Regions from separate parts of the Amycolatopsis lurida genome, predicted to be linked through region 1. Evidence: riboswitches for the same ligand, from Rfam matches in the RefSeq annotation. Region 1 holds a riboswitch; each other region holds the start of a gene.
What was found. A riboswitch is a leader RNA that binds a small molecule or an ion and turns the genes downstream of it on or off. The one in region 1 is predicted to bind cobalamin.
Positions count from the first base shown of each region.

Region 2: it holds a riboswitch for cobalamin, as region 1 does, so the genes downstream of both, BLW75_RS40535 (prenyltransferase/squalene oxidase repeat-containing protein) here and metE (5-methyltetrahydropteroyltriglutamate--homocysteine S-methyltransferase) in region 1, are expected to answer to the same signal.
Region 3: it holds a riboswitch for cobalamin, as region 1 does, so the genes downstream of both, BLW75_RS39695 (ABC transporter substrate-binding protein) here and metE (5-methyltetrahydropteroyltriglutamate--homocysteine S-methyltransferase) in region 1, are expected to answer to the same signal.

Region 1 covers NZ_FNTA01000004.1:936,542-939,804, reverse strand. Annotated here, with positions in the region: gene metE (5-methyltetrahydropteroyltriglutamate--homocysteine S-methyltransferase) at 1-1,339, opposite strand, end outside; cobalamin riboswitch at 1,439-1,661, opposite strand; gene BLW75_RS09495 (ribonucleotide-diphosphate reductase subunit beta) at 1,917-2,993, opposite strand; gene BLW75_RS09490 (ribonucleoside-diphosphate reductase subunit alpha) at 3,067-3,263, opposite strand, start outside.
Region 2 covers NZ_FNTA01000004.1:7,478,576-7,481,838, reverse strand. Annotated here, with positions in the region: gene BLW75_RS43275 (prenyltransferase/squalene oxidase repeat-containing protein) at 1-960, opposite strand, end outside; cobalamin riboswitch at 1,029-1,141, opposite strand; cobalamin riboswitch at 1,254-1,380, shown strand; gene BLW75_RS40535 (prenyltransferase/squalene oxidase repeat-containing protein) at 1,413-2,417, shown strand; gene BLW75_RS40530 (helix-turn-helix transcriptional regulator) at 2,456-3,263, opposite strand, start outside.
Region 3 covers NZ_FNTA01000004.1:7,311,482-7,314,744, forward strand. Annotated here, with positions in the region: gene BLW75_RS39695 (ABC transporter substrate-binding protein) at 1-1,197, opposite strand, end outside; cobalamin riboswitch at 1,279-1,444, opposite strand; gene BLW75_RS39700 (class I SAM-dependent methyltransferase) at 1,467-2,210, shown strand; gene BLW75_RS39705 (TMEM175 family protein) at 2,225-2,857, opposite strand; gene BLW75_RS39710 (DUF6790 family protein) at 2,868-3,263, opposite strand, start outside.

The DNA of each region.
Region 1 (3,263 bases):
CGCGCGCCTTGCGGACATCGGTGGTCTGCGGGAACGAGCCGATCGTCGTGCTCGGCAACGGCGGCAGATCCAGCGCCGCCTGCTGAGCCGCCGCGCGCCGGGCGTAGGGGGAGCGGACGGTGTCTTCCGGCCGCAGTGCCTCCAGCCGGGCGCGCACCCCGCTGTCGGCCAGATCGGCCGCCGTCGCGCGATCCGCGGCCGCGGCACGGGCGGCGGCGAGGTCGACCCCCTCTTCCTTCACCGCGCGCCCGAGCAGGACGACCTCGTCGACCTTCTGCTTGGCGAAGGCGAGCCAGCCTTTGAGGCGCGGGTGGAGCCCGTTCTCCCGCTCGACGTCGTAGGGCACGTGCATTAGCGAGCAGGACGTCGACACGCTGACCGACTTCGCGATGCCGAGCAGGGTCGCCGCCCGGCTGAGCGCGCGGGTCGGATCCGTGCGCCAGACATTGCGCCCGTCCACGACACCGGCCAGAACCTCCTTGTCCCGCAAGGCGGGCTCGGCGGCGACGGCGTCCACAAAGGACTCATCGGTGATGAGGTCGACGGCGATCGCGTCGATCGGGGAGCGGGCGAGCACGCCCAAGCCGCGACCGAGCCCGCCGAAGTAGCCCGCGACCAGGAGCTTCGGCCGCGCGGTCTCCTTCGCGAGCCGATGGTAGGCGCGGATGAGCGCGTTGAGCTCCCGCTCGGTGCGGTCGGCGGCGAAGGCGGGCTCGTCGAACTGGACCCATTCGACGCCTTCGTCGTGCAGACGGCGCAGCAGCTCGACGTAGCCGTCGAGGAGGCCGTCGAGCAGATCCAGCGGGCGGAAGCCCTCCGGGGCCGTCTCCGACGGCTTCGCGAGCAGCAGGAACGTCACCGGGCCCACCAGCACCGGCCGGGTCTCGACGCCGGCCGCGCGGGCCTCGCGGTACTCGTCGAGCGGTTTGGTTCCGGTGAGCGAGAACGTCGTGTCCGGGCCGAGTTCGGGGACGATGTAGTGGTAGTTCGTGTCGAACCACTTCGTCATCTCCATCGCGGGCGCGTCCTGCACCCCGCGTGCGGCGGCGAAGTAGGTGTCGAGCGGTGAGAGACCGAGCGTCGTGAAGCGCTCCGGCAGCGCACCGAACAGCTCGGAGGTGTCGAGCACCTGGTCGTAATGGGAGAAGGTGTTGGAGGGGACGGAATCCAGCCCCGCGTCCTTGAGCTCCCGCCAGGTCCGGGTACGCAGCGCGCGGCCGGTGCCCAGCAGTTCGGCCTCGTCGATCTTGCCTGCCCAATAGCGTTCGAGTGAACGCTTGAGTTCCCGGTCCGGTCCGATCCGGGGGTAGCCCAGCACTGTCGTGCCGATTTCGGTCACAGCTCTCTCCTCGCGAGCTTGTCGTGAGAGCCAGGAGCGCGCAGGAGTGACCGCCGTTCGGTCGTGCCCATCCCACGAGGCCCGGACTCACGCACGCCGTCGGCGCGCGTACCACGGGCAGGTCTTCGGACTCGTGGGCGACTCGCTCGTTCCTACCGGCCGTCGCTTCCCGGGGCGCCATGTCCCAGTGCTTTACCGTGTCTCGCACGGTGACGGCTTTCGTTCCCACATACCGCTGCGGGGCAGTCCCGGATTCGCACCGGGTTCCCTGTTACCTCGACCGGCCGGGGTGGCCGGGCGAACCAGTAGCACTCCGGAGCGTACCGAGGCGCGCTAGTGGCCCGCTGGACATGTGACGAACCGGACGCCACGCGTGATCAGATGGACGACACACGTGATCAGACGGACGACACGCGTGATTGAACGGCGAACTCGCGTGATCGGGGGCGTAACTCGCGTGTCTGGAAACGGAACACGCCGGGCGGAGGCCGCCCGGCGTGTCGTCCGTCTGATCACGCGAGTTACGCGTCTGATCACGCGAGTTACGTGTTCGAGCACGCGAGTCGCGAGGTCGGGGTCAGTCCCAGTCGAGGGCGCCGCCCGACTGGTACTCGATGACGCGGGTCTCGAAGAAGTTCTTCTCCTTCTTGAGGTCCATCGCCTCCGACATCCACGGGAACGGGTTCTCCGTCTCGCCGAAGATCGGCGCGAGACCGATCTGCTGCGCCCGCCGGTCGGTGATGAAGTGCATGTACTGCTCGATCAGTTCGGCCGAGAGCCCGAGCATGCCGCGCGGCATGGTGTCGCGGGCGTAGGCGACCTCGAGTTCGCACGCCTCGGTGAGCATGGTGCGGACCTCGGCCTGGAACTCCTCGGTCCACAGGTGCGGGTTCTCGATCTTGATCTGGTTGATGCAGTCGATGCCGAAGTTCAGGTGGATCGACTCGTCGCGCAGGATGTACTGGTACTGCTCGGCGATGCCGACCATCTTGTTCCGGCGGCCGAGCGAGAGGATCTGCGCGAAACCGGTGTAGAACCACATGCCTTCGAAGATCACGTAGAACGCGACGAGGTCACGCAGGAAGTTCTGGTCGGCTTCCGGGGTACCGGTCTCGAAGTCCGGGTTCTCCAGGTTCTGCGTGTACTTCAGCGCCCACGCGTCCTTGTCCGAGATGGACGGGACCTCGCGGTACATGTTGAACAGCTCGCCCTCGACCAGGCCGAGGCTCTCGCAGATGTACTGGAAGGTGTGCGTGTGCACGGCCTCCTCGAACGCCTGGCGCAGCAGGTACTGGCGGCATTCGGGGTTGGTGATCTGCCGGTACACCGCGAGCACGATGTTGTTGGCCACCAGGGATTCCGCGGTGGCGAAGAAGCCGAGGTTGCGCTTGAGCATGGTGCGCTCGTCCTCGGTGAGACCGTCGGGCGACTTCCACAGCGCGATGTCGGCCTGCATGGCGACCTCGGTCGGCATCCAGTGGTTGTTGCAGCCGGCGAGGTACTTCTCCCACGCCCAGGTGTACTTCATCGGCAGCAGCTGGTTGACGTCGGCGCGGGCGTTGATCATGCGCTTGTCGTCGACGTTGATGCGGGCGGCGCCGACTTCGATCTCACCGAGGCCGGTGGCGTCGGTGGAGGCGTCAAAGGTGGTCATAGAGGCTCACTCCAAGAGGGCGTCGTGAGTGGTAAGGACGGTTAGAACCGCCCTTACCACTCACGAGGACGTATTACTGGCAGGCTTCGCAGTCGGGGTCGTCGATCCGGCAGGCTGCGCCGTCGGTGGCGACGAAGTCGACGTCCGAGACCTGCGGCATCTCCTTCGGCTCCGGCTTGGCGGCCGGGGCGGGGGCGGTCACCGGGACGGCCGGGACCGCGGCGGAAGCCGATGGGGCGGGCGAAGCGGCGGGAGCCGGAGCCGGGGCGG
Region 2 (3,263 bases), 6.5 Mb from region 1:
CGCGCCGCCCGAGTCGGCGAGCGCCTGGACGATCAGCCCGGTGCTGTTGGTGTTCGGCGCCTCGGTACCGACACCGCCGCCCCAGCCGCCGCCGGGCGTCTGGTTCGCGGTGAGCCACGAGACGGTCTTGGCGATCGGGGCGTCGAGCCCGGTGGCGCCCGCCCTTTTCGCGGCCAGCATCGCCGAGAGCGCGAATCCCGTGGCGTCGCCGTCGGTCGGCGACAAGCCGAGCGGTTTGCCCTCGTCGCAGGTCGAGACCTTCTGGCCGCCCGGGGTGACGTGGTCGCCGGTCTCCTGCGTCGGGATGTACTCGAACGCCACGCGGAAGTAGCCCTCGGAACACTGCTGGGTCAGCAGCTTGTCGATGGCGAGCCGGTCGTTCTCGCCCTCCGCGGCGAGCCCGATGACGCCGAGCCCCTGGCCGAACGTGTTCGCGTTGTTGATCACCGTGTCGGCGAGGTCCGGGTCTTTGGCGTAGTCACTGATCCGGCCCTTGTCGGGGCCCTCGCGCATGATCGCGGCTCGGGTCTCGGCGACCAGGTCGTACCCGTCGAAGTTCCGGGGGTCCCGGCCGGCGATCTGCGCGGCGACCAGCGTCTTGGCCAGCGAGCCGCCGACGATGACCTTGTCGAATCCAGGCACGGGAACGAGCTTGTCCCAGGTGAAGTAGTCGGTGGCGTGGCCTTCGTCGTCGAGGAACTTCATGATCGGCTCGGCCTTCGCGCCGTCACCCGAGGCGTACATCGAAAACAGCGCGTCGAGCATCAGGCCGTGGTCGGGCAGCGCGCCGCCGTTGGGGTTCTCGAACGTGCCGTCGGGCTTCAGCTTCGTCGCGAGCCAGCGGGCGTTCGCCTTCGCCGCGTCGAGGTCGTTCGCGGCCGTCGCCGTTCCGGTGAGCAGTGCGGCGACCACGCCGACACTGACGGCGAACGCCACGGCGGCGAGGGACCGGCGGCGCATGACTCCTCCTAGCGGCATGACGGAGGACAGGCGCGGACGCCGCGGTCACCCCTGTTTATCGCGACAGTGGTTCGTTCATCCGCCCGTTCGGTATCCCGGCTCGCCCTGGTAAAGGGCCCACGGTTGCGCGACAGCGCCGGATTTCGACCGGCTTCCCCGTCACGGGCGGAGGTGTTCAGTTGTCGAGCCGATCGAGGTTAACACTCGATCACCTCCGGCAGGCACCGCTGACCAGGTCGGTTGCCAGGATCACATCGGCCCTTCGCGCCCGGCGGTACCCGGACGCTTGACCGGGGTGAGACTCTTCGGTTCGTCCGATTCAGCGCGGTCGTGGGGGAAGTCCGGTGAGAGTCCGGCGCTGTCCCGCAACGGTGTGCCTTCCAGGCGAGCCCGGTCACCCACGTCGCGCGGTGTCACCGACTCCTGTCGTGGAAGTGCGGGAAAGGGTTCTCATGAGACGTTTGATCTTCGCTGTCGCCATGCTGTGCGGCATCGGACTGGTCGCCGCTCCGGCGGCGGCCGCGGCCACCCACAACAAGGCGGGCGCCGCCGCGGGCTGGCTCGCGAGGCAGATGGCCGACGGAGAAAGGTTCGAGGCCGACTTCGGCGGCCAGAAGTTCCCCGACCAGGGTTTGACGATCGACGCGATCTTCGCGTTCGCCGCGGCCGGGGTGTCGGACGCGAACGCGGGCAAGGCGATCGCCTGGCTGGCGAAACCGGAGATCACCACGGGCTACGTCGGCAGCGGCACCGAGGCGTACGCGGGCGCGCACGCGAAACTGCTGCTCGCCGCCCAGGTTCGCGGCAAGAACCCGGCGTCGTTCGGCGGCGTCGACCTGAAGGCGAGCCTGCTCTCGCTGCTCACGCCGTCCGGCCGGTTCTCCGACCGCTCCGAATACGGCGACTATTCCAACGCTCTCTCGCAGTCGCTCGCCCTGCTGGCGCTGGACCGCACCGGCGGCGCTCCCGCTCCGGCCGTGGCGTTCCTCGCGGGCACCCAGTGTCCCGACGGCGGTTTCCCGCTGAACTTCGGCGAAGCGACGTGCACGAGCGACGTCGACGCGACCGCGACGGTCGTGCAGGCCTTGCGCGCCACCGGTGACCCGGTGAACGCCGGCGAGGGCACCGCCTGGCTGCTCACCAAGCAGCATGCGAACGGCGGCTTCGGTTTCGGCACCGACGCGCCGAACGCGAACAGCACCGGACTCGCCGCGCAGGCGCTGGCCGGGCACCGCCCGGCCGCCGCCGTCAAGGCCCGGGAATTCCTGCGGTCCCTGCAGACCGGTTGCGCCGGCGCCGAGACGGACCGCGGCGCGATCGCCTACGACGCCACGGGCCTGAACCCGTCGACCGCTCCGCGCGCGACCGCGCAGGCGATCCTCGGCCTGGCCAGGGTTCCGCTGAGCGACCTGCACGGCGGCGGCCGTCCGCAGGCCCCGGTCCTCGCCTGCCCGTGACGAGACCTCGTGAGTGGTAAGGACGGTTCTAACCGTCCTTACCACTCACGAGCAGTTCGCTCGCCGGCGGCGACGCGGCGCGCGAGTTCCACGCGGGACCGCACACCCAGTGCCGTGAAGATGTTCCGCAGGTGGTGATCCACCGTGCGGTGGCTGATCACCAGCCGCCGCGCGATCTCCTTGTTCGTCTCCCCCGCCGCCACCAGCCGGGTGATGGCGTCCTGTTGCGGCGTGAGACCGGCGAGCGATCGGTGCGGCACGTCGACGGTCTCGCCGGTCGCCCGCAGCCCGGCCCTCGCCCGTTCGGCGAACCGCTTCGCACCGACGTTTTCGAAGCCGCGCAAGGCATCGCGGAACTGGTCGCGGGCGTCGCGGGTCCGCCGATGCCGTCGCAGCAGGGTGGCGTAGGCGAACCGGGTCCTGGCGAGTTCCATCGCGCCGCCCGCCCGCCGGTGCGCCTCGATGGCCAGGACGAAACGCCGTTCCGCCACACCGGGATCCGACGCGGTCAGCGCGTGACAGCGGTGGCTCAGCGCGAGCCAGCAGGGTTCGGCGCCCGCGAGGGTCCAGCGGTCGAACACCTCCAGCGCGGCCAGTGCGCGTTCGGGCCGCCCGGAACTGACGGCCGCCTCGACGAGTTGCGGAGTGGCCAGCACCCGGATCACCGGCTGGTCGCCGGAGACGCCCGAAGCGAGGTCTTCGAGCCTGCTCAACGCGTCGTCGGGCCGGTCTTCGGCCAGGTCCAGACAGGCGTTCGCCCAAGCGGCGACCGCGGCGGGCCTGCCGAGACCGCGTTCGGCGATGCCTTCGGCCGCCTCGTCCAGCTCCGGTACGCGGTCACCGAGC
Region 3 (3,263 bases), 6.4 Mb from region 1:
GAGCGCGGCGACCCCCTTGGTCTTGATCTCGCTGAAATAGGTGCTCGACGCGCGCGTGTTCGGGGTGACCTTCAGCCCGATTTCCCCGAGCTGCTGGGAAATCAGGGTGGCCGCGGTGGCGAAGCCGGGATCGACGTCGCTGGTTTCGACGGCGAAGGCCAGCCCCTCCGCACCCGCCTCCCGGACCAGTGAGCGGGCCGCCTCCACATCGCGGCCGCGCTGGGGGATGCCGGTGGCGTACCCGCGGAGTCCTTTGCCGAACAGGTCGTTGCCGATCTCGCCGCGTCCGGCCAGCGCGACCCGGTTCAGCGCCTCTCTGTCCACTCCGGACAGTACGGCGCGCACCAGCCTCGGGTCGGCGAACGGCGGCCGCGTCACGCGCAGGATCATGCCCTGCATCGTGGTTCCCTTGGCTTCGAGTAGCGAGACGCGCCCGTCACCGGTCAAGCGGGCCGCGGTCCCGGCCGCGAGATCGTGGGCGTAGTCGACCTGCCCGGACAGCAAGGCGTTGACGCGTGCGGCTTCCTCGTTGACCGGCACGAATTCCAGCTCGTCGATGCCCGGTGCGCCGTCCCAATGGGACTCGTTCTTGCGGAACACCGCCGGGCCGCCGGGGGTGAACGAGACGAACCGGAACGGACCGGAGCCGACCGGCGCCGTGAAGTCCGTCGTCCCGGCGGGCACGATCTCCGCACCGGGAGCACCCCAACCCGAGGGGAACTCGAAGTCGGGAGCGGTCAGCGTCAGCTCGATTTCGTTGAGGGACAACGCTTTGCTGCGGCCGAAGTCCACCTTCGCGAAGTACTGCCGTGACGAGGACGCCAGTGCGGGATCGGCGATCCGCCGGAAGGTGTACAGCACGTCGTCCGCCGTGACCGGGCGGCCGTCGTGGAAGGCCGCCCGCCGCAGCCGTATCCGCCAGCGCGTGCCGGAGTCGTCGCTCTCCCAGGATTCGGCCAGCCGCGGCCGCAACGAGGTGTCGGCGTTGTAGGCGACCAGCGTGTCGAAGAGCGCCTTGGCTCGCGCTTGGTCGACGAAAAGGGAGACCTGAGCCGGGTCCAGGGTCTCCTTGGAGCCGCCCGCGGCGAACGCGACCCTCAGCCGGCCCGTGTCCGACTGCGCGGTCCCGCACGCCGCCAACGGCGTGAGAGCGGCCAGGGCGAGGAGCCGCCGACGGGTGAGCGGATGACGCGTCATAGGAAACCTCCGGGACATCGAGCACTGTCCCGGGCGCGCGGCCGCACCTGAACGGGACCCCGCTCCGTACTCCACGACAGTTGGGGCTGGCGGTACCCGGCGGGCAGTCCGGCTCTCGGCACTGGAACGTCTTCCCAGGCCGATCACGGTTGCGGGTCAGCGCCGGATTCACACCGGCTTCCCCCGACGGGCACTTCTTGCGTTGTGGCGCCCACGGTAACCCATGACCGGGGTGTGCTACACAGGATCAAGATCACGAAGGAGAGCCGGTGGACGAGAAGCTCGCGGCGGACTGGGTGCGCCGGTGGGACATCCAGCAGGAACGCTACGTCGCCGACCGCGAAGAACGCTTCGCCGTACTGATCGACGTCGTCGAGCACGTATGCCGTGACGTCGCCGATCCGCTGGTGCTGGACCTCGGCTGCGGCCCGGGATCGCTGGCCAAGAGGCTCGCCGGGCGGTTGCCGCGCGCACGGGTCATCGGTATCGACAACGACCCGTTCCTGCTCGCCCTCGCCAGGGCCACCCGGCCGCGACAGGCGGACATCGAGTACCTCCAGGCCGACCTCGCCGAGCGCGGCTGGCTGAAGTGGAGGCCGGTCGACGCCGCGGTCTCGACGACCGCGTTGCACTGGCTGCGTCCCGAGCGGCTCGCCGAGGTCTACCGTGACCTCGCCGGAGCGCTGAGGGAGGGCGGAGCGCTCGTCAACGGCGACCACCTCTACGACGAACGACCGGCCATCCGCGAACTCGCCGAGGTGGTCAAGAACCGGCGGGCGGCCCGTGCCGGGGTCGATGCCAACGAGGAATGGAAGGCCTGGTGGGCCGCGGCCGCCGCCGATCCCGCGCTGCGGGAGCGGTTCACGGCCGACGAGTTGCGCGGTATCTCGACCGGCTACGGCAACCGGCTGAGCCCGCAGGAACACACCAGGCTGCTCCAGGAAGCGGGCTTCGCGGAAGTGTCGCCCGTATGGCAGTCCGGAGACGACTACGTCCTGGCGGCCCTGCGCTGACCCGATCCGGCCGCTCAGGTGGCGGGCGGCCGGTGGTCCTGGACGCGGCGGGCGACGGCGAGCGCGACAGGCGCCGCGAGCCAGCACAGGTAGGCAGCGGTGTCGTTCGTCAGAAACGAGACGGGCACGGAGATCCCGAACACCGCGGCGAGGCAGACGCTGCGAGTCAGGCTTTGGGCGAACACCCGCGGCGGTCCGCCGGTCCCGTACAGGTGTCCGCGCCGGATCTCCCTGATGATCAGCGCGAACGACGCCGAGGCCAGCACCTGCACCATCGCGTACACGCTGAACCGGAGCGGGAAGGCTCCTTCGGCGGTGATGACCCGCGTCGCGAACGGCATCAGGACCTGCATGAACAGCCAGGTCAGGGTGAGGCTGATCAGGCGGCCGCTCAGTGCACGGACGTAGGGGAAGATCTCGTGGTGCGCGCGCCAGTGCGCGGAGATCACCGCGAAGCTGAGTGCGAAGGCGACGTATTCCTTGCCGTGGGCCGAGATCGAACCCAGCATGGCGCCGGTGGTGTCGCCGTGGGGAATCGGGAGTTCCAGCGCCAGCAAGGTGAGCGCGATCGCGATCACCGCGTCGACGAAGATGCTGAGCCGCTCGGCGGCGGCCTTGCCGATCGCGTGGCCGGTCTGTGTCGTCATGGTGCGAGCCTCAGGCGGCGATCTCCGCGGCGGGCCGCGGGACGGGAGCGAATCGCCGGGATCGTACGGCCAGGATGATCATGACCGCCGGGAGCAGGACGTCGGTGACGAGGACCCCGCCGGTGTTGCCGGGAGCGTGGTCACCGTTGGCGAACCATTGGTAGACGTGGCCGATCGCAGCGCCCCAGAGGAACATCCCGCCGGCGATGCCGATGGTGAGGCGTTCGCGTGCGGAGGCCGAGGCGGCGCGGAAGCCCAGGACGGCCAGTGCGAGGTTGGCGAAGGCGATCTCGAACAGGAACGGCGTCCGCTCGAAGCCGATCGCCGTGGCCATGACGTCGGGGAAGGCGAGGAAAGCGACCGTCATCCACAGGCTGCCGCAGCCGAAGGCGCCGATGGCCCACCA